One region of the Fictibacillus sp. WQ 8-8 genome, then DNA from elsewhere that is predicted to be linked to it. Evidence: predicted binding sites of a transcription regulator. Region 1 holds the regulator's gene; each other region holds the start of a gene.
What was found. Region 1 encodes CtsR, which represses protease genes until heat stress. Its sites were predicted from a motif close to ATGGTCAATAAAGGTCAAACA; they were not measured.

Region 1 (10,395 bases):
TTTTTTAGAATCCGCATCTTTAAAAGCCTCATCCGTGTCCGGAAAATGCTTGCCGATATCGCCTTCACCCGCTGCTCCGAGCAACGCGTCGGTTACGGCATGAAGCAGAACATCAGCGTCTGAATGGCCGAGCAGCCCCTTTTCATAAGGAATAGTGATACCTCCGATAATCAGAGGGCGCCCTTCGACGAGCTGGTGTACATCATAGCCTTGTCCCACTCGAATCATGTTTTTCCCTCTCCCTTTGTGCCAAAATGGCATTGGCGAATAGTATGTCATGCACCGTTGTTAATTTAATGTTTAAATAATCTCCCTCGACGATGGATACAGGGTAGTTCATTTTTTCTACGAGGCTGGCATCGTCCGTGCCGAGAAAATCAGCTTCAGCTGCCACCCGGTGAGCGTCCAGTGCGACGGGAAGACGAAAAGCTTGTGGGGTCTGGACAGCCCACAAGCTCGCACGGTCTACCGTTTCACTCACGGTTCCGCCTGTTGCTTTTTTTACCGTATCTTTTAAAGGAACAGCCAAAATGGCCGCTCCTGTTTCATTCGCTTTCAGCACAAGTTCATGAATGTTTTCTCTTTCCACAAAAGGGCGTGCACCATCATGAATCAGTGCCAGGTCCGTGTGCTGCACTGCTTTTAATCCTTCAAAAACACTGTGCTGCCGTTCTGCCCCGCCTTCAACAATCCGGGCAATCTTTTGAAAACGCCCATTTTCAGCCAATTCTTGAAATTGAGCCTGTTCTAACCGATTCACAGCCAGGATGATTTCCCGGCACCACGGATCTTGCTCAAATACAGAAAGTGTATGAGCAATGAGCGGTCTCCCGTTCAGTTCGATCCATTGTTTGTTCTTTCCTGCATTCATCCTTTTTCCCTGGCCTGCAGCAGGAATGACTACGCTATATTCCAACAACCTTCTCCACCACACTATACCGCGTACAGAGAAATCCATGGCTCTCTTGTAAGCTCGTTAATTATAAAGCTTTCTCCAGAAGTTTCGGCTTGGCAAAAATCATCCGTCCCGCAGAAGTCTGCAGTACACTCGTCACGAGGACATCGATGGTCTTACCGATATAGTTTCGGCCTTCTTCCACCACGATCATCGTTCCGTCATCAAGATAGCCAACACCCTGGTTATGCTCCTTGCCGTCTTTTATCACCTGCACGATCAATTCTTCACCAGGCAATACGACCGGTTTAACCGCGTTGGCAAGGTCATTTATGTTCAATACTAACACATTTTGAAGCTCGCATACTTTGTTTAAATTAAAATCATTCGTTACAACGATACCGGACAGAAGCTGGGCGAGTTTCACCAATTTGCTGTCCACTTCGCTCACTTCTTCAAAGTCGCCTTCGTAGATCTCCACTTTGATGGAGAGTTCCTTTTGGATGCGGTTGAGAATATCAAGTCCGCGCCTTCCTCTGTTCCGTTTCAATACATCGGACGAGTCGGCAATATGCTGAAGTTCTTCCAGCACAAAGCGAGGAATAATGAGCGGGCCTTCAAGGAAACCGGTCTGGCAGATATCCGCGATTCTTCCGTCAATGATGACGCTCGTATCTAGAATCTTATATTTTCCTTTAAGCTTTTCTTCTTCCGTATCCTTTTTCCGTTCTTTTCCTGAGCGGTTAATGGAGAACAGATTAATCAGCTCATCCCGCTTTTTAAAACCAACCTGGAAACCGAGGTAGCCTAATAACAACGTTAGAAATATGGGCAGAACCGAACTGAACACCACAATATTGATGTTATTAAGAGGAAGTTGTACAAAAAAAGCAACTATAAGTCCGAATATAAGTCCCATCGTTCCAAAAAGAACATCAGTGACCGGAGCTTTTACGACGGTTTCTTCCACCCACCGGATCAGCCCAACAATATAATCAGTCACCCAAAACGTAGATAAAAAGAATATAAGTGCCCCTAAGACGGCGCCCGCATAAGATGAAGTCAATTCTGACGGCAGATCACCCAAATTGAGAATACGGATAATGTCAGGGACATAGATAAAACCAAGCATGCCACCAACAACAACAAAAAACAGCTGTACAAATCTTTTAAGCATGCATTTCACCTCCCTTAACCATTATTTACAGATTGTCTGTTTTGAAACGTGCTCTTTTGATAATTTCCATAAAAATTACCCATTTATATATGCCTGTCTACAAAAAGCTGCTCCTGAATCCGTTTCAGGCCTTCTTTAATTTTCTTGGCACGGATTTCTCCGATGCCCTCTACTTCATCCAGCTCTTTGATAGAAGCTCGCAAAATACTCGGAAGACTGTCGAATGTTCCGATTAAATTTTCCACAATGAGCGTCGGCAGCCTTGGAATCTTTGAAAGGATGCGGTAGCCACGCGGATGAACGGTTTCATCCTGCACATTGGAAGAAGGGGAGTGTCCCAGCAGTTTCACAATGACATTTTCATCAAACAGCTCGTCGCTGGAAAGCTTTTTGAGCTGACGGAGAATGTGTGCCGGGTCATGTTTTCTGTCTTTTACATAATCTTTGATTAAAAGAACTGCCTCATCTTCTATGTTAGATACAAGTTCTTCCATCTGCATCCGTATTAATCTTCCCTCTACACCCAATTCATTAACATATTTTATGATTTCGCTCTTTATTCTTAGAACCATTTCAATACGGTGGATGACCTGGGAGACCTCCTGAAATGTCACAAGCTCCTCAAATTCAAGAGCACCAAGGTTTGTTACGCTCTGGTCGAACACAACCTTGTATTTTTCGAGGGTCTGGATGGCCTGGTTTGCTTTTGTTAAAATGACACCGATGTCTTTCAATGAATAGCGGATCACACCTTGATAGAGTGTGATGACATTACGTCTCTGAGATATCGATATAACAAGATTTCCGGTCTGCCGGGCTACACGCTCAGCAGTCCTGTGCCGGATTCCGGTTTCGGTAGACGGAATAGACGTGTCAGGCACCAATTGCGTATTGGCATATAGGATGCGAGAGGCATCTTCACTCAGGATGATGGCTCCATCCATCTTAGCGAGCTCATAAAGAGATGCCGGGGAATATTTACAGTTGATGGAGAATCCTCCGTCAACAAGCTGTGTAACTTTATCATTATAGCCGACAACAATGAGGCCGCCAGTATTGGCGCGGAGTACATTGTCTATACCCTCTCTGAGGGGTGTTCCTGGCGCAACGAGCTGGAGCATGTTGCTGATGATCGCTTCTCTTAGTATATGATCCATACCTTATCCTCCCAAAGTATAGTGCAATGCCTCTTCAACAGTAGACACACCAATCACTTCAATTCCTTTAGGGATTGTCCATCCCCCGAGGTTTTTATCCGGGATAATCGCCCGCTCGAAACCAAGTTTCGCAGCTTCATGAATCCGCTGGTCGATTCTTGAAACCCGGCGCACTTCTCCTGTCAGGCCGACTTCCCCGATCATAACATCTGTCGGCCGGGTAGGAGCATCCCGAAAGCTCGATGCTATGCTTACGGCAACGGCCAGATCAACAGCTGGTTCATCCAGACGCACACCGCCGGCGACGTTTAAATAGGCATCCTGATTCTGAAGCAGGAGGCCCACCCTTTTTTCAAGGACCGCCATAAGCAATGAGACTCGGTTATGATCGATGCCTGTTGCCATCCTTCTCGGATTTCCAAAACTTGTAGGAGATACTAATGCCTGTATTTCTACAAGCATGGGCCTTGTTCCTTCCAAAGAAGCAACAACAGTCGATCCGGCTACTCCTTTTGAACGCTCCTCAAGAAAAATTTCAGAAGGATTGAGGACTTCTGACAGCCCAAGCTCCTTCATCTCAAACACGCCGATCTCATTGGTTGATCCAAAGCGGTTTTTGACTGCACGCAAGATTCGGTACGTGTGATGCCTCTCACCTTCAAAGTAAAGCACCGCATCCACCATATGCTCAAGCATTCTCGGTCCGGCAATCGCACCTTCCTTCGTTACGTGTCCGACGATAAAAATAGCAATCCCTTTCGTCTTGGCAATCCTCATAAAATGGGACGTGCACTCCCGGACCTGAGAGACACTTCCCGGGGCACTTGTGACCTCCGGACGGTAGACCGTCTGTATGGAGTCGATAATGACGATCGACGGATTGATTTCTGTTACGGCTTTTTCAATAAGATCAAGGTCAGTTTCAGCCAGGACAAAAAGATCTCCCGCCGATATATTTAGCCGATCAGACCGGAGTTTCGTCTGTTTTACTGATTCTTCACCTGAAATATAAAGCACTTTTTGCCCGTGCTGGGCCAGTTTTGCCGAGGTTTGCAGCAGAAGGGTGGACTTCCCGATTCCAGGATCTCCTCCAACGAGCACCAATGAACCAGGAACAATCCCTCCGCCGAGCACCCGGTTCAGCTCAATCGTATGAGTGTTGATGCGCGGCTCCTGTTCACTTTTTATATCAACTATGGATTGGGGCTTTTGCTGGGTGCCTGAAGCCGAAGAAGTTGTCAGGCCTCTTGTCTGGGTATCACGCTTGATGACTTCTTCCACCATTGTGTTCCATTTGTTGCATCCCGGGCATTTTCCCATCCATTTCGGTGATTCATACCCACATTCCTGGCACATAAAAACAGACTTGTTTTTGGCCATCCATTTCTCCTCTATTTCCAGACTGCTATGGAGCAGCTGGACCATTCTCTCTTTTTTTAATCTTGCTGTCTTTATCTTATCAAAAAAGCAGGCTCTCTTTCCAATGGGGGCATTTGGAATTTAGATAAAATACAGAAAATGATTCGACAAAAACCCGGAAGACGTGACTGCCTCCCGGGTTTTTGTATTTATTTCTATACAATTGGACAAATCCCATCATTTACGATGTAGCACCGACGGTCTCAACAACAAAGTCATTATTATCCACATCAATTTTGACGGTGTTTCCTTTGCTGATGTTTCCTCTTAGCAGTTCTTCTGACAGGCGATCCTCGATCTTACGCTGAAGGGCTCTGCGCAATGGACGCGCTCCGTACTCCGGATCATAGCCTTCATCGGTGATCTTATCGAGTGCCGCTTCAGTGATTTCGATCTCGATGCCCTGATTTTTCAAACGTTTGGTAAGTGAATCGGCCATAAGTGTAACGATCTGTTTGAGATGTGTCTTTTCAAGGGCATGGAAGACAATAATCTCATCAATACGGTTTAAAAACTCTGGACGGAAGGCTTTTTTCAGCTCAGCCATCACTTTCGTTTTCATGTCATTATACTGCTGATCTTCCGTGTGAACCGTAAAACCTAGAGAGCTGTTGCGCTTGAGCGTGCTGGCTCCAACGTTGGATGTCATGATGACGACGGTGTTGCGGAAGTCTACTGTACGCCCTTTAGAATCTGTCAGGCGTCCGTCTTCAAGCACTTGAAGCAGAATGTTGAACACTTCAGGATGCGCTTTTTCGATCTCGTCAAGCAGGATAACAGAGTATGGCTTGCGTCGTACTTTCTCTGTCAGCTGTCCGCCTTCCTCGTGTCCTACATAGCCTGGAGGTGAACCAACGAGTCGTGAAGTCGTATGTTTCTCCATGTACTCAGACATATCAATGCGGATGATCGCATCCTCTTCACCGAACAGGGATTCGGCTACCGCACGGGCCAGCTCGGTTTTACCTACTCCAGTAGGTCCCAAGAAGATGAACGAACCGATCGGACGCTTCGGATCTTTCAAGCCGGCACGGGCTCTGCGAATCGCTTTTGAGATGGACTGAACCGCTTCATTTTGCCCTATGACACGGTTATGAAGAATCTCTTCCAGCTTCAACAGGCGTTCCGTTTCTTCTTCAGCCAGTTTGGAGACTGGAACGCCGGTCCAGCTGGAGACGACCTGCGCGATATCCTCTGGTGTTACCTCTGTATTCTCCTGACCTTGCTTTTCTTTCCATACGTTCTTCGTTTTCTCAAGTTCCTCGCGAAGACGCTGCTCAGTATCTCTTAAGGAAGCTGCTTTTTCAAACTCCTGGCTTTGAACAGCAGCATCTTTCTCCTTGCGAACTTCTTCAAGCTTCAGTTCAAGCTCTTTGAGGTTTGGCGGTGCAGTATAGGAACGCAGTCTCACTTTGGAAGCTGCCTCGTCGATCAGGTCAATCGCTTTATCCGGTAGGAAGCGATCGGAAATGTAACGATCAGACAGCGTTACGGCTGCTTCGATGGCATCATCTGTAATGGTGACACGGTGATGCGCTTCATAACGGTCGCGGAGACCTTGCAAAATCTGTGTACTTTCATCTTTTGTCGGCTCATTTACTGTGATTGGCTGGAAGCGGCGTTCAAGCGCTGCATCCTTTTCAATATATTTTCGGTACTCATCCAGTGTGGTCGCTCCGATACATTGAAGCTCACCGCGGGCAAGGGCCGGTTTAAGAATATTCGATGCATCGATGGCGCCTTCTGCTCCGCCTGCTCCAATCAATGTGTGCAGCTCATCGATAAATAGAATGATGTTCCCCGCCTGGCGGATCTCATCCATGACTTTCTTGAGACGGTCTTCAAATTCACCGCGATACTTGGTACCGGCAACGACCGTTCCCATATCGAGTGTCATGACCCTTTTATCACGAAGCGTTTCCGGAACTTCATTATTGATAATCTGCTGAGCAAGACCTTCTGCAATCGCCGTTTTACCAACACCCGGCTCACCGATGAGGACTGGGTTGTTCTTCGTTCTGCGGCTCAGTACCTCAATGACCCTTTGAATCTCTTTAGAACGGCCGATGACTGGATCAAGGCTTCCATCCTTCGCAATCGCCGTCAGATCTCTTGCAAGGCTGTCAAGTGTCGGTGTGTTCGCGTTCGTAGAAGAACCCCGGTGATTGGATGATGCCTCATTGCTTCCAAGAAGCTGAAGCACCTGCTGGCGAGCCTTATTCAAGCTCACTCCGAGATTATTCAGTACACGGGCTGCCACTCCTTCACCCTCACGGATCAGTCCTAGCAGGATGTGCTCCGTGCCCACGTAAGAATGTCCCAGTTTACGGGCTTCATCCATGGATAGTTCAATAACCTTTTTTGCTCTTGGAGTGTAATGGATGGTTTGCACGGATTCCTGGCCGCGTCCAATTAAGGTTTCTACTTCTTTTTGGATCTTTTCAGGTCCAAGACCAAGAACGTGAAGCGCCTTAGCGGCAATTCCTTCACCCTCACGGATCAAGCCAAGCAGAATGTGCTCGGTGCCAACATTATTATGGCCTAAACGGATTGCTTCTTCCTGTGCCAGCGCAAGTACCTTTTGAGCTCGTTCTGTAAATCGACCAAACATCATAATCATTCACACTCCCATTCAAATTTTAAGCTTCTTCAAGTTTGATTCTTTCCCTTATTAGCGTTGCCCTACGGATATCACGCTCATCAGGATTCAACATTTCATTGGCATATTGCTGCAAAAAGCCCGGTTGTGTAAGTATCATTAATTCATTTAATATGGATCGGGAAATTCCTTCAACAATTCCAAGGTCTATTCCCAGCCTGACGTCGGATAGGCACTGTGCAGCTTCCTTCGATTGGATGATCCGGCTGTTCGCCAGAACTCCATACGACCTGAAGATCCGGTCTTCAAGCTGGATTTTCAAACCGTCCTGCAGAGTTTTTCTTGCTGTTCTCTCTTGCTGAATAAGCTGAAGGACGACACCCCGCAAATCCTCCACAATATCTTCTTCTGATTTTCCAAGGGTTATCTGGTTGGAGATTTGAAAAACATTGCCCTGAGCTTCCGTTCCTTCCCCATATATCCCACGGACTACGAGACCCAGCTGGTTGATTGCCGGTATAATACGGCTGATTTGTTTCGTTAAGACCAAAGCTGGCAGATGCATCATAACAGAAGCACGCAATCCTGTTCCAACATTCGTCGGGCAGCTGGTCAGGTAGCCTCGTTCCTCATCAAACGCATAATCCACCTTTTGTTCGATCCAGTCATCCAATTCAGCTGCGAGGGTTAAAGCCTCATTCAGCTGGAAACCCGAAAAAAGGCACTGGATCCGGAGATGGTCTTCTTCATTGACCATGATGCTCACAGACTCATCATGATTAAGCATCACTGCACCAAACTTTGATTGTTCTGCAAGATGAGGGCTGATTAAGTGCTTCTCTACCAATACCCTTTTTGCGAGAGGTTTTAGCTGATCGAGATGAAGAATTTCAAACTCTCCGAAATTCCCGCAGCTATTTTCCTTACAAGCCCCCGCTAATGTCTGAATAACAGCCTCTGATTCCTCCTTGGAAGCCAGATCTGGAAAATTATATTTTTCGAGGTTTCGGGCCAGCCGGATTCTACTGCTTAACACAATATCTGAATCAGGTCCTTCTTTTTTCATCCAGGGACTGATAGCTTCACTTATAAAATGTTCAAGTGACATGCTCTATTCCCCCTTTTCCCGGTGCTTTTGCTTTTCCAAAAGCCGAATTTGATCACGGGTCTCTGCCGCTTTCTCAAATTCCTCATTTAAAATATACTGCTGCATAGCTTGCTTTAATTTTTCCAATTCGCGTTTTTCTTGAAGCCCGCTGCCAATCCGTTTCGGAATTTTCCCGGCATGTCTTGTATTCCCGCCATGCACCCTCTTTAAAATAGGGTCCAGCTTCGAATCAAAAACTTCGTAGCAATGGCTGCAGCCAAATCTGCCGGATTTGGCAAACTGATTGTAGGTCATGCCGCACTGAGGGCAAGCCTGGACCGACTGTTGAGAAAGTCCTGGAGAAGCCGTTCCCGAAATGGAAGGATCTCCATAAAGCAATCCAGAGAGCAGCTGATGAATAGAGAAAGTATTCGACCCCGGAAGGAATTCTCCTTTTTCTTTTGCACAATGCTCACAAATATGGAATTCTGTTTTCTTGCCGTTTACAATCTTCGTAAAATGTAAAGTGGCAGGCCGCTCATGGCATTCCTGGCAGAACATTTTTTTCCCCTCCCTATTAATAAATGTGATACATCGTTATCTGGTTCTAAATTTTAATGTCCGAATCATTGCTTTTAATAATTCAGCTCGTAATTGATCACGTTCAGGAAGGTCTAACACGTGTAAAACAGAGCGATCTGTCACGCTTAGCATAATCCTCGCCTCGCGTTCGGATACGATCTGCTCATCAAGCAACCGCAAAATAACATTCTCCGCATTTCCTTGTGAAATACGATCATTGATAAGAAGCAGCAGCTGATCAATAAGGTCGACATAATTCTCTGTTTTGACTTTAATGATTCGAATGTATCCCCCGCCGCCCCGTTTACTCTCTACAACAAAGCCTTTTTCCACCGTAAAACGGGTGTTGATGACATAATTAATTTGGGAAGGGACACACTGGAACTTTTCAGCAATATCCGTACGCTTGATTTCAATGAACGTCTCATTTGATCCCGCGATGACCTGCTTTAAATATGCTTCAATGATGTCTGAGATATTTTTCAACCTGCTCCCCTCCCCTCTGACTTTGACTATCTTTGACTATACAATTATATTATAGACGCTTTTTCAGGGTTTATGCAACTAATGTATACTTTTCGCATGATTGGGGGACGAGCTGTTTCTATCACAGTATTACCCGATATTTTTGGGATTAATCGTAACAATTGAAGACTTTTCAGTGTCGAAAACAGACAACACTTTACAGAGCCTGGGCTCAAGGAAGTTTTAGATTTCAAAAGTTTTGTGCGGTGTTTGAGTTTTGTTGAAAAAGGGACTAATGAGAGGTTTTTTAATTTCCTTTTTTGTACGATTGGAGGGCTGCGGGCGGAATAAGAGTGATCTAGACGGTCTGCCCTTGGGTGATTTGGGAGCATTACTTGCGGGTTTGGTGAGTTTACTTGCGGATTTGGCCCTTTTACGTGCGACTTTGAAGGGTTTACATGCGGGAATGGAGACTTTACGTGCGACTTTCCAGCCTTTACATGCCAAACCCCTCATTGTCATAAAAAAGAACATACAAAAAAGCACTGCTGAAATCAATCCAACAGTGCTTCGTTCATGCCCGGCAACGTCCTACTTATACAGGGGCAAGCCCCCAACTCCCATCGGCGCTGAAGAGCTTAACTTCCGTGTTCGGTATGGGAACGGATGTGACCTCTTCGCTATCGCTCACCACCGAATATCCCTTGCTCCGAGCACGACCCAGGCGGCGATATGCAAACCACCTTATTTGGTTGATCCCTCGATGGTTTTATGAAAAATAGAACAAGTAATTAGTTTGTATAGGCTTTATTTTTTCGTTTTCTCTTTGAAAATCATCTTTTTGTGGCTAATGGATACGGTTTTGAAGGTTCTGCTTTGTTGTCCGGGAGCGTTACTTGCGGATTTGGTGGGTTTACTTGCGGCTTTGGCTCGTTTACTTGCGGTTCGACAGCGTTTACTTGCGATTTCACACTCGTTACTTGCGATTCGACAAGGTTTACTTGCCTATCACGT
Region 2 (10,395 bases), on a different contig from region 1:
TTCACCTGATTTAAACGTGTTCCTTCATTATGGATCTTCAAGGATAAGAGGAGAGCCATTTATCAAGTCGATTCAGGGGGCGGATGTTGTATTAACCTCGTATACGACCGCACAGCTGGATGAAGAAGATTTTCAGCATGTCTTGTGGGATGCGATCATTTTAGATGAAGCTCAGAATATAAAGAACAGTTTTACAAAACAATCAAGGAGCATCCGCCGTTTATCGGGAAGGCATAAAATTGCGCTGACCGGCACACCAGTAGAGAACCGGCTGCTTGAGCTTTGGGCCATATTTGATTTTCTTAATCCCGGTTACCTGGGAAGTGAAGCCGCCTTTCGAAAACGTTTCGTCCTTCCTGTTGAAAGAGAGCACGATAACAGCCGGCTGAAACAGCTGCAGAGCCTCGTTCAGCCTTTCTTATTGAGAAGGACCAAACAGGACCCACACGTACAGCTGAACCTTCCGGAGAAACAGGAGATTAAAGAGTATGTCCATCTAACGGCAGAGCAGGCATCCTTATACGAACGGATGATTCAGGATACGTTTCAGCAGCTTGAGCAAGAAGGCGGCATGAAGCGAAGAGGGCTGATTTTAGCTTTATTAGGCAAGCTGAAGCAGGTTTGTGACCATCCGGTTCTATATCTGAAGGAAGAAAAGAAGAACAGGCTCGAGGAGCGATCGAATAAATTTTCGAAGCTGGTGGAACTCTTGGAAGCCATAAGAGAAAAGGGCGAAAGGTGTTTGATCTTTACGCAGTTTTTATTTATGGGCAATCTGATTCAGGACTATATCGCGAACCGCTGGAACGAAGATATGCTCTTTTTGCACGGAGGAGTGCCTAAGGCTAAACGCGATGAAATGATTGAAAAGTTTCAGGATGGAAAACACAGTGTGTTCGTGCTGTCCTTGAAAGCTGGGGGGACAGGGTTAAATCTTACAGAAGCAAACCATGTGATTCATTTTGACCGCTGGTGGAACCCAGCTGTAGAAAACCAGGCGACAGACCGTGCCCACCGAATCGGGCAAAAACGGTTTGTGACCGTTCATAAGATGATCACGCTCGGTACGCTTGAAGAGCGGATTGATGAAATGCTTGAAAGCAAAAAAGAGCTTAGCGAAAAAGTCATCACGAGTGAAAACTGGATTACAGAGCTTTCTACTCAGGAACTCAGAGAGCTTTTTGTCCTGCGGAAGGAATGGGTAGAAAAAGAGTAAAAAAAGAGGAGCAGACTCAGGATTGAGCAGCTCCTCTTTTTTTATTATTTATAAAGTATGTCATCTCTTAGTGTATTGACGTGATCAACTGCTGTTTCAATATCTTGTTCGGGCACGTTAAACTCCTGAAGCGCTTCTTTTAAGTGAAGAACAATGGCGTCGAAATGCTCAGGCTGGAGATTCATGCCTTCATGTACCTTTGCCATCGACTTTCCGGAATACTGAGCGGGTCCGCCCAAAGCGAAACTCAAGAACTTGGTTTGATGTTTCCTCTGATTTTCCATATCGATATTTTCGAAAAAATAATTTACACTCGAATCGGCCAAAACTTTATCATAAAAACGGTCAACCACTTTTCCTATGGAGTCTTTGCCACCCAATTTTTCGTAAAGTGATGTCTGCAATGATATCTCCTCCTTATGTTACCATTTTCCCCACAAGAGGACAGACATAAACGCTAAGGAGATTTATGGTTTGGACCTGAACACTTTTCTTGCGAATATGAGGTAAAAGAGGAGAGGGAACGGACATTGGATCAATCCCCATAGAGACCAGAACCAATAACGGTAGCCGCGTTTCCTTCCGTCCAGAAACAGCCATGTGCTCTGGCAAAGAAGAATGATGACAACGAGAATTAGTGTCCAAAGCGGCTGGCCGTGTATGTTATGTGTCATTCCATTCACCTTCTTTTCTATGATGTTTATAAAGAAACAGAATAGCACCAATCAGTACGGGAGCCTGAAGGATGACGAAAACAGAAGGGAGCCGAATAAGCATAGCTGCCACGCAGAACAGAACTGCAGCAGCTATCACTCCAAACAGGGCAAGCTCTTTAGCGAGCTGTCTTTTATTTCTGCTGGTTTCCTCAGCTACCATTTGTTCAAAAAAGGCAAGGTCTGGCACGCTGAATTCTTCATATTTTTCAATCTGTGAGAGGCTTTCCTTGAGCTTATCTTCAAGGTTATTTGCTGAGTCTGGATTCTCCTTCACTTTCAGCTAACTCCTTTCTAATGAATCTTAACCCGGTATGAACCCGAGATTTAACCGTTCCGGCGGGAATATTCAGCATGTTCCCGATCTCGTCGTACGTATAACCGTAATAATGCTTTAGGATTAAGGGGGTTCTTGTTTCTTCGTTTAAAAGGCTTACGGCATCTAGCACTTCATTCCATTCTTCATTGATGAAAGCGGCTTTCCATTTCAGGTTTCGGGATGCCTGTTCGTGCTCTTGGTACTTCTGCTCGGTTTTCTTGCGTCTGAACTGGTCGATGTATAGATGGGATGCGATGGAAATGAGCCAGGAAGAAAATTTAGACTTTCCCTCGTATAACCCAATCTTTTGAATGCATTTAAGCATGGTCTCCTGTACAAGGTCTTCTGCTGTTGAACGGTTCATCGTTATTTTCAGTACATAATGAAACAAAATAGAATAATTTTGCTGCAGCAAGAGAGAAAGAGAATGCTGGTCGCCCTTTTTTGCTTTTTTGACCAAATCTTTTTCTTCCATCTTTACGGTGTCCTCCTTGCGACCTGATTCATGAATCAATAGTAATACGTTTTGTGAAGGTAAATCGTTCGTTCTGTTAAAAAATATCTTTTATTAATGGATAAAAGAGGGATACTTTGTTACGTTAGAAATATTCTGTTATCTGGCGAGTCTTTTTACATTAAATTAACTGAGAGGAAGATTGATCATGTATTTACCGTCTTTTTCGTTGGAAGGAAAAACAGCATTGATCACTGGAGCAGGGCGGGGAATCGGCAGGGCACTGGCCATTGGTTTTGCTGAAGCTGGAGCGGATGTTGTACTGATCTCCCGAACTCGATCAGATCTTGATGAAGTTGCCGGCTCTATCGAAAAACTTGGGAGAAAGGCATATGCCTTTACAGTAGATGTGACAGTAAAGGAAGAAATTCAATCATTATATGATTCTCTTACATCACGCCAAATTCCTGTACATATTCTAGTCAATAATGCCGGTATGAATATTAGAAGCAAAGCGCTGGAAGTTTCTGAAGAGGAATGGGAGAAGATCATGAACACCAACCTTCGTTCAGCCTTCTATTTTTCCCAGGAAGCCGCTAAACTTATGAAATCTCAAGGGAACGGGCGAATCATCAACATTTCCTCTGTAGCAGGGCATGTTGCGTTAAGAACGGGAGTAGTATATGCTTCGACGAAAGCGGCGATGATCCAAATGACGAAAAACCTTGCACTGGAATGGGGCCCTTACGGAATCAATGTGAACTCAATTGGTCCCTGGTATTTCAGAACACCGTTAACAGCAGAACTTCTTGCAGATGAAAACTATTTGAATGACATTCTATCCCGCACTCCACTGAACAGAGTCGGAGAACTGGCCGAATTAGTCGGTCCTGCCGTTTTCCTGTCTTCTGACGCTGGTTCCTATTGTACAGGACAAACTCTTTTTGTAGACGGCGGAATGACCGTGTATGGATTCTAGAGAGACAATCTAAGTGTTAAGAGAAAGATCCCGGCCTTGTATACCGGGATCTTTTCATGTTTGAAAATATGCAGGGCAGATGTATAAAAAGTGAGAAAGCGTTAATAATGGTAGCAAATGCAATATATTAAATTACTTTTTAGGAGGATTTTTTTCATGAGAAAACAAGACTTAGTTGACGCAGTAAAATCTGCAACAAACATGAATAAAAAAGAGTCAACCCTTGCGGTGGAAGCTGTTCTTGAATCGATTACCAATGCATTAAGGCAGGGTGAGAGCGTCCAGCTGATTGGATTTGGAACTTTTGAAACTCGCAACCGCAACGCCCGTAAAGGGCGCAACCCTCTAACAGGGGAAGAAATCATGATCGCCGCAAGCAGTGTACCTGCATTTAAACCAGGAAAATCACTGAAAGAAGCCGTTAAAGCAGTATAAAATAAAAAGCCCCGGGTCACGGGGCTTTTTTTGATGAACAAAGTTTTTCCCATGCCTATTATTGTCTCTATTTGTCGGTAAATTCTTGAAGGAAAACCTTACTCCATTATCTAATATAAAAGGGATTGAGACACAATACGACAGAATGATAGTTGAGGGTGTGGACTGAAAATGATGCTAACCAAAGATGAACTTCTTCCGAGACTTGGTGTTTTCAAAAAATTAATTGATGTTTTGCCTGAATTTATATGCTTGAAAAATAGAGAAGGCCATTGGATAGAGGCTAATGAATTTGCACTCCAGGTATGTGGAGTGGACCGCTGTACGTATAAAGGAAAAGCTCTTGATGAACAGAACTCCTGGTGTAATGCAGGGATGATCGAGCGGTCAAAGGAAACAGACAAGAAGGCTTGGGAAACAGGACATCCGATAAAAATTCAAGAAGAAGTGCAGCAAAAAGACGGATCGTATATTTATCTTGAATTAATCAAACAAGCTACTTTTGACGAAGAAGGGAATCCTTTGTTTTTGTTTGTGACAGGAAGGGACATCACCCAGCATAAAGAAAAGGAAGAAGAGCTGAGTGTCGCGCTCGAACTTTTGGAATCTGTACTCGAGGGCACGACTGACGCCATTTTAATTGTCGATACAAAAGAAAATCTGATCAAGGTCAATCATGCCTTTGAGAATATGTTCGGCTGGGAAGAGCATGACCTTCTATCCGATGAAATCGATTCGCACATTATCATACCGGATGAATTCAAAGCGGAATCTAAAAGTATTATGGGCCTTCTTGCCGAAGGAAGTACGGTTCCTTCCTTTGAAACCCAGAGAGTCCGGCGTGATGGATTAAGGATTGATGTATCCATATCGTTTTCTGCGATCCGCAACATGCAGGGCAGAGTCATCGGTTTCTGTTTGATTTACCGGGATATTTCAGCACAAAAAAAGGCAGAGCGGGCTCTCCGTGAGAGTGAGGCGAAGTACCGTGTCATTGCCGAGCATTCTAAAGATTTAATCGCCGTAGCCAATCCCAATGGGGAACTGATCTATAGTTCACCTTCCCATGAAGCCATCCTCGGATTCTCTAGTAACTTAGATGAAATAAACAGAATTCTTTTTTCAAGGATTCATCCGGATGATTGGGAATTTCTTAGAGCTGCCTTTGCGAAGGCCAAAATGAAAAAAAAACCTTTTACCTTTGAATGTCGCCTGATGCATCAAAATGGAGATTGGCTGGTCATGGAGACTAATGCGGTTCCGGTACTTAACGAATGGAACGAGATAGAAAGCTTCGTAACGATCGCTCGGGATATTACAGCAACGAAGGAAACTGAGGAATTGATAAGAAAGTCGGAGAAGCTTTCTGTTCTGGGAGAGCTGGCGGCAGGAGTCGCCCATGAAATACGAAACCCCCTTACATCCTTAATCGGCTTTGCCCAGCTTTTAAAGGAAACAGATGAAGAGATGAAAACCAAATATGTTGCAATTATGCTGACGGAATTAAAACGAATTAATGACATTGTCGGGGAGCTTATGCTAGTGGCCAAGCCGCAAGCCGTCCACTTCGAATACAGTTCATTAGAAGATATGCTTCAATCTGTGATTCGCCTTCTGGACACACAAGCCATTATTAAAAACATACAGATTCAATTAAAAGTGGATAAAGATATTCCTTCTATTTATTGTGTGGAAAATCAGCTGAAGCAGTTATTTATCAATCTGTTAAAGAATTCCATTGAAGCCATGGGTCAAGGAGGAATCATCACGCTTGCTGTCATAAAGAAAAAAGGAAGCGTAGTGATTAAGATTGAAGACCAGGGTTCGGGCATACCGAAAAACAGGCTTGGAAAATTAGGAGAACCTTTTTATACGACTAAGGAAAAGGGAACAGGGCTTGGTCTGATGGTATGCTATAAAATTGTAAAAGAACATTACGGTAACATTTCTTTTGAGAGTGAAAAGAATAAAGGAACAACTGTTCAAGTGAAATTGCCCATCTATCCATTTTCAGTCGTTTAGAAATAGGCACCCGGGACATACTGATTCTAAAAAGGCAGGATGATGAGATGTCCCCCTACCGAATTTTTTTCGTATACAGGATGAATGATCTTCGCTATCTGCATGTACACGGGATGGATATGGTAAATAAAAAGCTGTTTACTGTTCTGTTGTACTCACCGGATGATTCCATTGATCTTACTCTGAATACAGAGCATTTGCCGCAGGAACTTCTGGAGACGCTGTCCAAGGAAAAGGAAAACATAGATGGAGGCAGCTACGATCTTGCACATTGGCAGCCGATGCAGTGGAATCAAGATTTAAATGCATTAAAAACGAACTAGACCAGTTCAAATAGAGCTGGCTTTTTTTATAGATGTGTAATGTCTAGCCCCAGGCGCTTCGGCTTTTCCAACTAATCACTGGTGCCGGATTGGATGATATGGGTCTTTACCTTTACCGATAGGGGAACATCAGGATATTAAGGGACATTATTCTGTTCATGTTTTAAATAGTGAAAATCACTTGTTCCTATTTTCTACTAAACAGCTTGTATTATACCTAAAAAAAGGGGGCTGTCCAGAAAGTCGAAAATTGACCTTCAGGCAGCCCCTTTTTGGCTTGAAAAATCTTCAATGAAAAGTTAATTGAAGTGGAAGATGCGAGACTCCTGCGGGACTAGCGTGACAGGTGAGACTCCCGCCGGTGCTTGCACCAAGAGGCTCACCGCACGCCCCGCGGAAAGCGAGCAGCCTGGAACGGAAATCAACAGCTTACAGACTTCTTGGACAGCCCCTCTTTACGTACTATCTTCTTCTTTTCATAAACAGAACGATAAGGATGACTACGAGTACTAGGATGATTAGAGTTTTCATGGATTAGTCCTTTCTAAGGTAAATTTGTACTTTATTATTACCCTGTCCGCATTCTCCTTAATCTGCTGTTTTTAAAATAAAACCTTCCCCGGATTTAAAATATGGCGGGGGTCGAACTGTTCTTTGATCATTTTCATCAATGGCAGGGTATCGGCATGCTCCTGCTGCAAATATTTCATCTTGCCGATTCCGATTCCATGTTCACCGGTACAGCTTCCTCTTTTAGAAAGGGCATACTCGACAATCATCTCATTAATACGATTGGCTTTTTGTGTTTCTTCTTCGCTGCTCTTATCAAACATGAGAATAGAATGGAAATTCCCATCACCGACATGTCCGAGAACTCCGCCGTGCAGACCTTCCCTTTCTATCAGTTCACGAGCGTAAACCACAGCGCCTGTTAATTCAGATAAGGGCACACACACATCTGTCAGCATCATCTCTCTTCCAGGAAACCCATGCTTAAATGCATAGGCAAGGTGATGTCTTGCTTCCCAAAGCTTTGCCTTCTTTATAGAATCTGTTTCGAATATCAGATCTTCAGAACCGTTAGCTGACAATAGTTCTTCAGCAAAGGCAACATCCTGCTGCATACCGGATGGGTTACCATGAAACTCCAGGAAAAGAGTGGGCTTTTCGGGATAGGAGGTTTCACTGTGCTGATTGACCTGCCTGATGGAATATTCATCAACAAGCTCTACACGGGCTAGTGAGTTTCCTGAGGAAAGAAGAGATATTGCGCCATCTACCGCCGCTTTAACACTAGGGAAAACCGCTCTTCCAGCAACAGTAGCCTCAGGAATGCCATAGACTTTGAGTGTAAGTTCAGTAAATACACCTAACGTGCCTTCCGAACCGACAAAAAGACTTGTCAAATGATACCCGGATGATGATTTTGCGGCGAGCCCGCCTGTATGGATAATCGAGCCGTCTGCAAGGACGACTTCCAGATCTCTGACTTGAGGCCGCATGATTCCATACCGCACGCTAGTCGTACCGCTCGCATTCGTTGCTGCCATCCCGCCTAACGTAGCATCTGCTCCTGGGTCAACAGGGAAAAACAAACCGTACTTTTTTAATGCCTGATTCAATTGTGTACGCGTTACCCCCGGCTGCACCCTGACTAGGAAATCCTCTTCACGCACTTCCAAGATCTTGTTCATATTCTGGAAATTAATAGAGATGCCGCCCTGGAGTGGAATGCAGTGACCTTCAAGACTTGAACCTGCTCCAAAAGGAACAACAGGAATCTGGTGTTCGCTGGCGTATTGTAATATAGAAGAAACTTCGGAAGCTGAATCAGGAAAAACCACCACTTCCGGAAGTACAGGTGAATGATGGGACTCATCTTTGCTGTGCTGCTGAAGGATCGTCTCGTTGCTTGTTGCACGTTTTTCATCGGTAAGTTTTTTCATTTCTATAAGCAAATCTTCATGTAGTACTGGCATGTAAAAATCCTCCCTTGGGTGTATGTTGAATAATCTCTCTTAAGGGTACTTATAGATGTAGACATAAAAATCCTTTTTTTATTCTGGTAAAATAACAAAAATCAGCCAAGACTATGTGTGAGGTGATGACATTGAAAAGCTGGCTGCTTATATTGGGGTTTATCATCGTTTTAGCCGGATGCGGCACAACGGAAAAGAATGAGGCTAAGAAGGGAGAACCAGTCATGGGAGACGGAAACAAGCAGGAACAGAAAAAAGACGATCCTGAAAGAAACAATGGCGGAGGAATTGTTGCAGGCGCCATCGAGCCTAAACTTTCGATTCTCGAGCAAAAAGCTGGGAGCGCGCTATTGCGCTATGAACTGAAAAATCAGACAGAGCAAGTCAAAATATTTGAATTCACAAGCGGTAAGAAATTTGACTACATTGTGAAAAATAAAGAGGGCAAAAAAGTTTATCAATACTCAGATGACCATATGTTTACTCAAGCTCTTTCGAAGATCGCTTTAAAACAAGGAGAAACCTATACACAGGACATCATAGTCAAAAATTTGCCAGCCGGAACATATACGATTGAAATCTGGCTCACGGCAATAGATGAGGATAACGATTACAGACAGAAGCAAACATTTGAGATTAAATAGTGAAGAACCCGCTCATGAAGCGGGCTTTTTTATTGGGTTGTGGTCTCCGATTCAGAAAAAAACAGATCATTTGATTTTCGGGAACAAGAAGTGTAAGGTACTAGAAACCAAAGATAATGATACACACTTAAAATAAGCAAGTATAAATTATTTGAGCAAAAACCTTGAAAGTCAAAGAAGGTCAAAGTATAATAAAGCCATAAGGTCAAAGATAGTCAAAGTCAGACAAAACAAATGACCTATTACAATGAAGGAGGAAATGCTTTATGCGATGTGAACAATGTAAAGTGAATCCTGCGACTATTCATATGAATGTTTCTTTTAATCAACACAAACAACAATTAACGCTTTGTACAGATTGCTACCATAAAGTAACACAATCCATGAACACTGCAGGAGGTATAAATCCTATGAATCAATTCTCATCCTTTGACGAATTCTTTAAACAAATGATGAGCAGCGGAATGAATTCAGGTATTTCCAGCGAGCAGCAGTCTCCTAAGACCCAGCAGGGTGGCGGAGGAGGATTCCTAGATCAATTCGGGCGCAATATAAGCCATGCAGCGAAAGCAGGCTTGGTCGACCCAGTGATCGGCAGGGAAGAAGAAATCAGCCGTGTCATTGAGATCTTGAATCGCCGAAATAAAAACAACCCTGTTCTCATCGGGGAACCAGGGGTAGGTAAAACAGCCATTGCAGAAGGTCTTGCATTAAAAATTGCAGAAGGCTCTGTGCCGGCTAAACTTTTATCTAAAGAAGTCTATTTGCTGGATGTGGCATCTCTTGTTGCTGATACAGGAATCCGCGGCCAGTTTGAAGAACGGATGAAGCAGCTGATCGCTGAACTTCAAAAACGCAAGAACGTCATTCTTTTCATTGATGAAATTCATCAGATTGTCGGTGCCGGGTCTGCGGAAGGATCTATGGATGCGGGTAACATTCTAAAACCTGCTCTAGCACGAGGAGAGCTTCAAGTTGTTGGGGCAACCACACTGAAAGAATACCGCAAAATTGAAAAGGATGCCGCGCTTGAACGCCGTTTTCAACCAGTAATCGTTAATGAACCTACGCCAGAAAAAGCGTATGAAATCTTAAAAGGACTAGCTCCAAAATATGAACAATATCATGAAGTAAGCTTTTCTGATGATGTTCTAAAAGCATGTGTAAATCTTTCTCACCGCTATATTCAAGACCGATTCCTTCCAGATAAAGCGATCGATCTCATGGATGAGGCAGGTTCAAAAATCAATCTGCTGCACTCAGGAAGTGAAACTTCTTCTATTGAAGAACGATTAGAAGAAATTTCTAAGG
Region 3 (10,395 bases), on a different contig from region 1:
AGTATGCGCTTTATCGCAGAGCGGACAATGGTGTTTTGTATAAAATGTGATCGAAAGTGGACTCATACTCAACATTCCCTTTTCATCTTTTTTTATTCGTACCCTTGTTATCATTATAAATTAAAAACAAAGCACCTGGCTTGGCTTAATAAGAAAAGCGCAGGCGCCCAGTTTAGGTCCGACAAGCGCTGGAACTATTGCCCCGCAACACGCTTTTTGTGTTGAAGGGCAATAGTGAAGCATCGCTTCTACGCTCGGGTGTCAGGAATATCTTTTCCGCTTGGAAGAGGAAGCGATGTTCAGCTCCTCTCTGTACTTGGCGACCGTACGCCTTGAGATGCTCAAGCCCTTTTCGCTGGCAAGCATTTCGGCAATCGCCTGATCAGACAGCGGCTTTGCTTTATCTTCTGCTTCAATTACTTTTCTTATGGCAAGCTTGGCCGTTTGGGCAGAAGCGTTCTCTCCGTTTACCGTTTCGATTTTTGCTGTAAAAAAATATTTCAGTTCGAATGCGCCTTTCGGTGTTTGAATGACCTTGTTTTTAACCGCCCGGCTGACTGTTGATTCGTGCATGCCGATCCGTTCAGCTACTTCCCTTAAGGTAATCGGAACGAGATGTTCAGGGCCCCTTTTTAAAAAGTTCTGCTGAACTGAGACGATCTCTTTGGCGATCATGATGAGCGTGTTCTTTCTTTGTTCAAGGCTCTTCTGCAGCCATTGAAGCTTTTGATAATGTTCCTGCAAGTACTGTGCAGCACCGCTGGCCTTTGATTTTAATAAATGAGCATAGCTTTCATTCAGCTGCACTTTGGGCGTGAAATGATCGTTGATGGCGAGTTTGTACGTTCCATTATCTTCAAAGACGGAAAGGTCTGGATACAAGTATCCCAGTTCACTGTGGCTGGACAGTTTTTGCCCCGGCTTCGGATCAAGAGTCAGAATAAAGTCGGCAGCCTGTTCTACAGCCTGTACATTCGTTCCAAGAGCAGCAGCAATCTGCTTAATTTTTCGGTCTGCGAGCTGATCAAGGTGAGTATCAGCGATAAGGTAGGACAGATCATCCTCCATGCCAAGCGATTTCAATTGCAGTAGAAGACATTCCCTAAGGTTACGGGCTCCAATGCCTGCTGGCTCCAGCTGATGAAGCCAATCTATGGCTTCTCCATATCTTTCGGTGCTGATTCCGAAACGCTGTTTAATTTCATCTTCCGTTATATCCAGGTATCCGGCCTGGTCTATATTTAAGATGAGATAGCGGACAACAGCTGCAATCTCATCTGATGCAGGTATGGCTAACGCTTGATGAAGCAGGCGGTCGTGCATGGTTTCTTCAGCAGGCTGCATCATCCCGATCACATCCGCATCTTGCGTTGTTTTACTTTTTTGAAGCGCTTTCTTTTTATCGGTATTAAAAAAGACTGGCGAATCCGCCAACTCAATGAGGGGATTTTCTACCGCTTGTTCTTGTAAAAATTGAGAAAGTTCATAGCAAGGATATTGCAGGATGGCAATGGCCTGGCGAAGCTCTGCAGTCATGACAAGACTTAAATTTTGTTGTTGAAATAATCCCAGCTCCATTATAAATCCCTCCCGTTACTATGATACTATAGAATGTCAGCAGGCAACACTGAAAAAGATTTGAAGTTCCTTCCATCAGGTTAACACTGCTGGAGCTTGCGATTTTTGGGCACAAAAAAAAGGACCATTACTGGCCCTTTTATCACGCTATTAAAGTTTAGTAACGTTAGCAGCTTGAGGTCCGCGAGCACCATCAACGATTTCAAAAGATACTTCTTGACCTTCGTCTAAAGATTTGAAACCTTCAGATTGGATAGCAGAAAAGTGTACGAATACATCGTCTCCACCTTCAACTTCGATGAAACCGAATCCTTTTTCTGCGTTGAACCATTTTACTTTCCCGTTTTGCATGGGTATATCCTCCTGTCGGCGCGTTAAAGCGCTTTAAAAATTGGAACCATGTGACAATGCTACAAAAACTAAAAGAAAACACATATTGTTTACATCCAGTCATAATAACACGTATATGGTCAGCACAACTATATCATGGTAATTTCCAATTGTCAAAACAAGGCGCTTAATTTATTCTTGGTGCCTGGCACCAAGAATATAATTTTCTGTTTTGGTGCCTGGCACCGGAATCTGATACTATATAAACAGTTGAAACGAAGGAGTGCTGCAACCATGGCTGAACAATTTTCAGTGGCTTTTTTTGAAGAAAATTTCAAACAATACATCGAACGGAACAAAGACGTGTTTACGAAATCGCACGCAATGAATGCCTATTACCGATCCATTGTCGGAACCCTCATCAATGACCATCTCAACAAAAACGCAGAAATCGTCCGCCGGATCCGAAATCTCGAAACAGCTTATACAAATGTAAAGAATAGCTGATCCTCTTTAACTATAAAACTTTTGACGTGCCATACGTTTAAAACCTGGTGTCGCGGGAATGATGATGATAGTCTAAACATATTGTTAAATAAAGGATTGTGAAGCCTCTACATAGAATTATCAACAAAGAAGCTTTTCGTTTGACCTTTTTTGACCTTTTTTGTATGATGTCAGTAACACATGAAAACACACCATAAAAGGAGGATTATTCATGAATTTAATTCCTACAGTTATTGAACAAACGAACCGTGGCGAACGTGCATATGATATTTACTCCCGTCTGTTAAAAGACCGTATTATCATGCTTGGAAGCGGCATTGATGACAATGTATCCAACTCTATCGTAGCTCAGCTGCTCTTTCTTGCTGCCGAGGACCCTGAAAAGGATATCTCCCTTTACATAAACAGTCCTGGCGGATCCATCACAGCAGGTATGGCGATTTATGATACGATGAACTTCATCAAGCCTAACGTTTCCACGATCTGCATCGGTATGGCGGCTTCCATGGGAGCATTCTTGCTTGCAGCCGGTGAAAAAGGAAAACGCTATGTACTTCCAAACTCTGAGGTTATGATTCACCAGCCTCTAGGCGGAACACGCGGACAGGCAACAGACATTGAAATTCATGCTCGCCGTATCATCCAAATGCGCGAACAGCTTAACAAAATTCTTTCTGAAAAAACAGGCCAGCCTCTTGAAGTGATTGAGCGCGATACAGACCGTGACAACTTCATGCTAGCTGAGGATGCTGTAAAATACGGACTTGTTGACCGTGTCATCTCTTCCGTAGAAGATCCTAAAAACATTTAATGAAATGAAAACAAGAAAGCCGCTCATCTTTTTACGAGCGGCTTTTATTTTGGGGAGATGATCATGAACCTATACAATGTCCTGGTTTCCATCGGAGTCATCTTCATCGTAATTTTAATATTGGCGATGTTCGCCCGGACAAAACGGTAAAGCTTCTTCGGTATCCGGGCTTTCTAGCAATGGGAGACAGTTTACATAATATGTGTTTGGCTAGTATTTCTTATATTTTGGCCCCGGCAATCTGCGAACCCTACATGCGGCAAAACGCCCATAACAACACAAAAAACAGGGCAAAAGCTCTTCGATGATGATAGGATCATATCGAACCCGCTTTTGCCCTTTTACTTCTTCTATTTTCTTCAATAAAACCTAGTTCTGCTCCGTAATGAAGGCTTCAAGCCCCTTGATCGCTTCTTCTTCATCATGTCCGCTAACAGAAATGGTAATATCGACGCCAGATCCGATGGCCAGGCTCATGATTCCCATAATACTTTTTGCATTGACTCTTTTTCCGTCTTTTTCTACAAATACTTCAGAGTTGTAACGGTTCGCTTCCTGCACAAATAAGGCAGCCGGACGGGCTTGCAATCCGGTTTTCAATTGAACAGTTACCTTCTTCTCGATCATTGCTGTTCCTCCTTTTAAAGATTAGTGTGTAGTTTTGTTTTTATTTCGAAATGGGTTGTCCTAACCGAATTTTGTCAGCGATTTCATCAATTTTCCGAAGCCTGTGGTTGACGCCCGATTTGCTTACTGCGCCTGAAGAAACCATCTCACCTAGCTCTTTCAGGGTAATTTCCTGATGGGCGACGCGGAGTTCAGCGATCTCGCGGAGTTTGTCAGGAAGAACTTCGAGACCAACCTGGTTTTCAATAAATTTGATATTCTCGACCTGCCTCATTGCTGCACCCACTGTTTTGTTCAAATTGGCGGTTTCGCAGTTTACGAGGCGGTTGACGGAGTTTCTCATATCCTTCAAGATCCTGACGTCCTCAAAATAGAGCATAGCGTTGTGCGCTCCAATTAAAGTAAGGAACTCAGATATCTTTTCCCCGTCTTTCAAATAAATAATGTATCCTTTTTTGCGTTCAAGCATTTTTGCCTTTAGATCAAAGGTGTTCATCAGCTCGCACAGGGCTGCTGTATGTTCCTCATACATTGAAAAAATCTCAAGATGGTAACTCGTTTCCGGATGATTGATAGATCCTCCGGCAAGAAAAGCACCTCTCATGTATGATCGGCGGCAGCAGGAATTCTTTTGAATGTTTTCTGCGATCCCCCTGTTGAACGTGAAGGTTTCATCTATGATATTTAAATCCTCTAGAAGAGCTCTTGCTTCCTGAGTGAGCCTGACGATGTACACGTTGTTTTTCTTCAGCCTCATTTTTTTCCGGACCAGGAGTTCCACATGAAAGGAATACACTCTCTTGATCAATGTATAGATAAGCCGGGCAATGGCGGCATTCTCAGTTGGAATATCCAGAACGATCTGGCGGTTCGAAAAAGAGATAGAACCATTCATTCGGATCAGCGCTGCCAATTCCGCCTTTGCACAGCAATCTTTCATCTCCAGTTGGGTCAGTTCTTTTTTTGTTTCTGCCGCAAAAGACATCTTTTTCACCCCTCTTCTATCCACTACGGTAACGTGAGGGTTAGATAGCTGTTATTCAGCCTTCAATTTCTGAAAAAACTACTCCTTTATCCCAGTAATGAAAGAAGCAGTTCAGATACACGTTTCGCATCATGGCGCACTAAAGTGCCATATTGAATTATATTATCACTAATGATCTTAAAACCAAAAGATTTTAAACGATCCATATCGCAGGTAACCTGTTCGGCTCCCTCTTCGCGATAGAGTTCCAAAAATTCTTCAGGAATAATTTCATTGTTAACGATCACGACATCAACAATTTTTTCGCCGACGTGATCAATCAGTGCCTGGACATGGTCACTTGCTGAAAAGTGGTTCGTTTCCCCTTTTTGAGTCATGGCGTTACAAACATAAACTCTAGGCACCGTTGACTTGAGAACGGCATCCCGAATACCGCCAACCAATAAATTGGGCAGGATGCTCGTATAGAGGCTTCCGGGTCCCACAACAATCAAGTCAGCCTCATTGATCGCGTTTACGCTGGCCTCTAATGGTTCGATATGGTCAGGCGTAAGAAATACACGCTTAATTCGTTTATTGCGGAGAGGGATTTTGGACTCCCCGGTAATAAATGAACCATCTTCATATTCTGCGTTTAAGATGACGCTTTTATTAGCCGCCGGCAGCACTTGCCCTCGGACATTCAGCACCTTGCTCAGTTCCCTGATCCCCATGACAAAATCCCCGGTGATGTCATGCATGGCAGCCAGCAGCAAATTCCCCAGGGAATGGCCGGTAATGCCGTCACCAGTTGTAAAACGATGCTGAAAAAGCCGTTCCACTAGAGGTTCAACCTCAGAGAGTGCAGCAAGGACGTTGCGCACGTCTCCCGGTGGAGGCATATCGTAATCTTTTCGGAGTCGGCCAGAGCTGCCTCCATCATCAGCAACGGTAACGATCGCCGTAATGTCTACGGGAAAGCTCTTTAAGCCTCTGAGAAGAACGGAAAGCCCGGTGCCTCCTCCCAGAACGACTATTTTAGATATAGGTTTCATTTAAGACTTATCCTTTCCCATGTCACGATGGCTGCTCAATGTAACAAACTCTTTGGACAAAGCATTCTTAATGTACTCTGCCAGAGCAACCGAGCGGTGTTTTCCGCCTGTGCAGCCAATTCCGATAATCAGCTGGCTTTTCCCTTCCCGCTTATATTGTGGAATCATAAAATTTAATAGATCGATAAGCTTTTCAAGAAAAGTCTTTGTTTCAGGCCACCGCAATACATATTCTGAAATATCCGGTTCTAGTCCAGTCCTTGGCCGCATGTGGTCAATGTAATGTGGGTTCGGCAAAAATCGCACATCAAATACGAGATCGGCATCGATCGGCATCCCGTATTTAAAACCAAATGACATGACATTTACGGTAAATGGATGGGACTTTTCCGAAGAAAATCGCTCAATAATCTTTTCGCGGAGCTGAATCGGTTTAAGGTCCGTTGTATCGATCACTTGCTGTGCACGGCCTTTTAGCTCTTCCAGCATTTCACGTTCCTGCATGATTCCCTGAAGAGGATTTCCGCTTTTCGCCAGGGGATGCGACCGTCTTGTTTCTTTGTATCTGCGGACGAGCGCTGCATCCTTGCTTTCAAGGTAAATAATCTGTGGCTGAATGTGAGAGTGGACAGGCAGCTGATCAAGCGTTGAAAACAGCTGGTCAAAAAACTCGCGTCCCCTTAAGTCCATGACAAGTGCCACTTTATTCAGCTTTCCATGTGACTCCTCCATAAGCTCAACAAACTTTGGCAATAATGCGGGAGGAAGATTATCAACACAAAAGAAGCCCAGGTCTTCAAAACTCTGCATCGCTACTGTTTTTCCTGCCCCGGACATCCCAGTTATAATTACCATTTGAACGTCCTGCTGCTCCATAACCGTTCCCCCCTCTTATTCTAAAAATCGTTAAAATATCGTTGATGTATTGTATGTGTTTAATCCTGTCGCCGTGTAAACTGCCGATCAAGCCGGATCGAGGCGATAGGACAGCAGTTCAAAATCCGGTGTATACGTGAACGTTCCAAAAATCATTCCCGTCCCGGTGAGAACATAATCCAAAATATGATGATCTCCAGGCGCCATCGGCAATGAACGTATTTCAGAGGCCTTTTTCCAGGCTAGAATCCCTTCATCAGACTCTTCCAGTGCCTCTCCTTCAGCTTCGGTTGCCAAAAAGGTGAACATCATCCATTCAGAAATAATCTTGTCTTTTTCTTTGATAATAAAATTAAATACACCCTTCAACTGAGGGTTTTTAATATAAACTCCTGTTTCTTCACGGTATTCCCGAATGACAGAATCCCTGATGGATTCCTCTGACTCCATCTTGCCGCCAGGGGCAACCCACCAGCCTCTTCTTGGTTTCTGCAAGAGAAGCACTTCGTTTTCTTTGACTAAAACACAGTTTGTTACTCTTTGCACAATGTTCACCTCAATCACCTGTTACATTAACTTTAGTATACTAAAAAATGCCACTCCTCACAATGAACACGTAGGATAGAACTAGTATTCCACAAAAAAAGGGCGCGGAATGCTTCCGCGCCAAAAGTCTTGCAATTTATAAAAAGGGGGTCAATTTCTTATTATTTATAGTACCCCATTTTTATTTCACCACTGTTACAGTCTGATTAAAACAGAATTACGAATTTACGCTTTCATTCTTTCTTTTAATTCCTCAACAAAATGCTGTGCCGATTGGGCGGCAATACTTCCGTCCCCCGTTGCTGTAACGATTTGGCGAAGTGTTTTTTCCCTTACATCGCCTGCAGCAAAAATGCCGGGAATCCTTGTTTCCATAAGCTCATTCGTTTCAACATAACCCGCTTCGTTTGTAATCCCCAAATTGACGAAAGCGCCATTCAAGGGAAGCATACCAACGTAGATGAATACGCCGTCTGCAGAAAACTCACGCTCTTCACCAGTCTCGGTGTTGACAAGCGTTAATTTGCTGACCTTATTGTTCTCACCGTGGATTTCTTTAACGGTATGGTTATATAAGAAATCGACTTTCTCATTATCAAAAGCACGCTGCTGAAGAATCTGCTGAGCACGCAATTTATCACGACGATGCACGATGGTTACTTTGCTCGCAAAACGTGTAAGGTAGACACCTTCTTCAACCGCAGAGTCTCCCCCGCCGACAACAACGAGCTCTTTATTTTTAAAGAACGCTCCGTCACATACCGCACAATAGGAAACGCCGCGTCCGCCAAGTTCCTTTTCACCTGGTACTCCTAGCTTTTTATATTCTGCGCCCGTTCCTATAATGATCGATCTTGCTTTAAATTCTTTCCTTCCGGATACGACCGTTTTGTATTCCTCGCCGTCGATGATCTCTTTCACATCACCGTAAGCATACTCCGCGCCGAATTTTTTCGCATGTTCAAACATTTTATTGGACAGTTCAGGCCCCAAGATCGTTTCAAACCCTGGATAGTTCTCTACATCTTCCGTATTGGCCATCTGTCCGCCCGGGATTCCGCGCTCAAGCATCAATGTGCTGAGGTTTGCCCTGGACGTATAGACAGCCGCAGTCATGCCCGCAGGACCTGCGCCGATGATTATAACGTCGTAAATTTTTTCTTCACTCATCATGATCCACTCCTTTGATCCTTCCCCAGAACATCTGTCTGCAAATCTTTATATTGTAGTTACATGGTATCGGCCAAAGGCTTTTTCGTCCATAGATTTGCTCAATCTACCCGTTCAAGACCTCTTTTGATAAATTGAATGCGCGAGGAGAGCATGGAAACCGTTATCCCATACAGCTCGGCGATCTGGCGCTGGGTTGCTCCGTCTTTTCGTTTTCTGGATACATAATCAATAGCCGCAGCAATCGCCTTATCATTTCTGAGCAGCGAGCTTTCAGAACGAGCCAGAATCATCGTTTCCAGCCATAAGAACGTCACATCGTCATCAATGGAAGCTCCATTTTCCTTCATGATAGAAAGGATGCTCAGCCCACTTGCAATGGTCGGAGAAACATTCTCTATGATCTGCTCTCCATCTTCTCCTTGAATAGAAACCTTTGTACCCGGATTCATCTCTACTAAAAGACTGGCCGCTACTTCTTTAAGGACGGTATGTTCATCATCCCTTGTGCAAAATTCCTGTAAGGTTTCAATGTTTTCTTCGCTATTATTCCCACGCAGTAAGGTTAAATGCACCAATTTACTTTTTTGCAGACCGCGTGCCACGTTATTAAAGCGCTGCATGAAATCCCTTTTTTGGGCATTCTCCTGTTTCACATACGAAGGCGCCCGGTATTGATAATCAGCACCCGTGACAGTCAGCTCGTCATTTTGTGCTTTCTCAAGATAATAAGAAGCGACCTGGCTTTTCGGATCAAGTTCCTGTGCCTTTGACCAGCAGTTCATTGCCCGCTCGGTCCGGCCAAGCGCATAGAATGAAACAGCCAGTAAATGAAGATAGGAAGGATCATTGTAGTAGTAATGTTTGTTGATGGATGCCAGCCAGCGGTTAGCCCAGGCATGCTCATTAAAGATGCCGAACGTGCTGCCGAGTTTATAGCGATGGTCCGGATGAATTGGATAGACCTTTTTCATCCCCTCAACCATTTCAGCAGCCTCTTCTTTTTTCCCCAATTGCTCGTAAAAAATAGCAAGATTACAGAGGGCATTCAAATTGCCCGGATTTTTATCCAGGATGGACGTGAGCACGTTCAATGCTTCCTCAAATTCATTTAAATAAAAATGAGTAAGAGCAAGATTGTTATACGCAGCCCAAAACGCAGGATGCTTGCTGATGAGTTCAGCCAGCTGTTTTTTTGCTTCCTTCAAGTCGCCTTTTTCAATACTGTGCCGGGCCTCTTCATGGCCGATGATCAATTCCTCTTCCTCTGTTAAAGCTTCACTTCCGGTCTCAAAATTGATCAAATCGATCAGTTCAAGTGCATCATCAAAAAATTCACCGTCAGGATCTTTTTTCATATAAAGCGAGGCATAGGTTTCGGCTTCTGAAAACATTCCCAAATGCGCATAGTTGTTTGCCATAAAAAAGTAACACTCACTAATGTCCTGTCCCATTGTTTCAAGCACCTGCACTAAATACAGGTTAGATTTATCATATTCACCCAGCTCGGCCAATGTGGATGCGAGCTGGCAATAAAATGCCGGTTCTTCGGGCTGCAGGTACACAGCTCGTTCAAATAATTTTCTTGCTTTATCTAAATCCTTCTTTTGGTAAGCTTTAATACCCCGGTGGAAATAATATTCTCCATCCTGCATGAAAGGAAGTATGCGCATGTCACTTTCCGCGTGATTTTCCTTTTTCATTCTTTCCTCCAATTTCTATGTAAAAAGCATATTACATAGCCTTTATTTCTAGCCGTTCGTTTTCAACCCAAAAAAGTATACCATACACCAAAAGCGTCTTACATACCCTTTTTAAACTTTGTCAATGAAACTTTCGACAAAGGTTTTATTAAGATTTCATTTTAATCTATGGATCTTTAAAAAACAGCAAGCAAATGGAAAAAATATTGCTGTTTTTGTCCAGAAGCT

Region 2: the regulator CtsR is predicted to act here: its motif matches at 9,252-9,272, upstream of M1K46_RS14755 (ATP-dependent Clp protease ATP-binding subunit).
Region 3: the regulator CtsR is predicted to act here: its motif matches at 2,553-2,573, upstream of clpP (ATP-dependent Clp endopeptidase proteolytic subunit ClpP).

What each region holds. Positions count from the first base shown of each region.
Region 1 covers NZ_JAMXKG010000019.1:50,758-61,152, forward strand. The annotation lists gene ispF (2-C-methyl-D-erythritol 2,4-cyclodiphosphate synthase) at 1-228, opposite strand, end outside; gene ispD (2-C-methyl-D-erythritol 4-phosphate cytidylyltransferase) at 203-916, opposite strand; gene M1K46_RS23150 (PIN/TRAM domain-containing protein) at 981-2,072, opposite strand; gene disA (DNA integrity scanning diadenylate cyclase DisA) at 2,156-3,229, opposite strand; gene radA (DNA repair protein RadA) at 3,233-4,609, opposite strand; gene clpC (ATP-dependent protease ATP-binding subunit ClpC) at 4,830-7,262, opposite strand; gene M1K46_RS23170 (protein arginine kinase) at 7,288-8,355, opposite strand; gene M1K46_RS23175 (UvrB/UvrC motif-containing protein) at 8,359-8,895, opposite strand; gene M1K46_RS23180 (CtsR family transcriptional regulator) at 8,932-9,402, opposite strand; rRNA gene rrf (5S ribosomal RNA) at 9,960-10,079, opposite strand.
Region 2 covers NZ_JAMXKG010000006.1:109,905-120,299, reverse strand. The annotation lists gene M1K46_RS14810 (DEAD/DEAH box helicase) at 1-1,216, shown strand, start outside; gene M1K46_RS14805 (group I truncated hemoglobin) at 1,261-1,620, opposite strand; gene M1K46_RS14800 (sigmaY antisigma factor component) at 1,684-1,890, opposite strand; gene M1K46_RS14795 (YxlC family protein) at 1,880-2,206, opposite strand; gene sigY (RNA polymerase sigma factor SigY) at 2,178-2,723, opposite strand; gene M1K46_RS14785 (SDR family NAD(P)-dependent oxidoreductase) at 2,911-3,681, shown strand; gene M1K46_RS14780 (HU family DNA-binding protein) at 3,838-4,116, shown strand; gene M1K46_RS14775 (PAS domain-containing sensor histidine kinase) at 4,288-6,138, shown strand; gene M1K46_RS14770 (hypothetical protein) at 6,186-6,461, shown strand; gene M1K46_RS14765 (FAD-binding oxidoreductase) at 7,064-8,440, opposite strand; gene M1K46_RS14760 (BsuPI-related putative proteinase inhibitor) at 8,572-9,084, shown strand; gene M1K46_RS14755 (ATP-dependent Clp protease ATP-binding subunit) at 9,351-10,395, shown strand, end outside.
Region 3 covers NZ_JAMXKG010000001.1:227,277-237,671, forward strand. The annotation lists gene M1K46_RS01180 (glutaredoxin family protein) at 1-114, opposite strand, end outside; gene rpoN (RNA polymerase factor sigma-54) at 262-1,578, opposite strand; gene cspD (cold-shock protein CspD) at 1,729-1,929, opposite strand; gene yvfG (protein YvfG) at 2,203-2,415, shown strand; gene clpP (ATP-dependent Clp endopeptidase proteolytic subunit ClpP) at 2,627-3,226, shown strand; gene M1K46_RS01205 (HPr family phosphocarrier protein) at 3,596-3,853, opposite strand; gene whiA (DNA-binding protein WhiA) at 3,894-4,838, opposite strand; gene M1K46_RS01215 (gluconeogenesis factor YvcK family protein) at 4,925-5,872, opposite strand; gene rapZ (RNase adapter RapZ) at 5,873-6,748, opposite strand; gene M1K46_RS01225 (NUDIX hydrolase) at 6,836-7,294, opposite strand; gene trxB (thioredoxin-disulfide reductase) at 7,520-8,464, opposite strand; gene M1K46_RS01235 (tetratricopeptide repeat protein) at 8,566-10,167, opposite strand.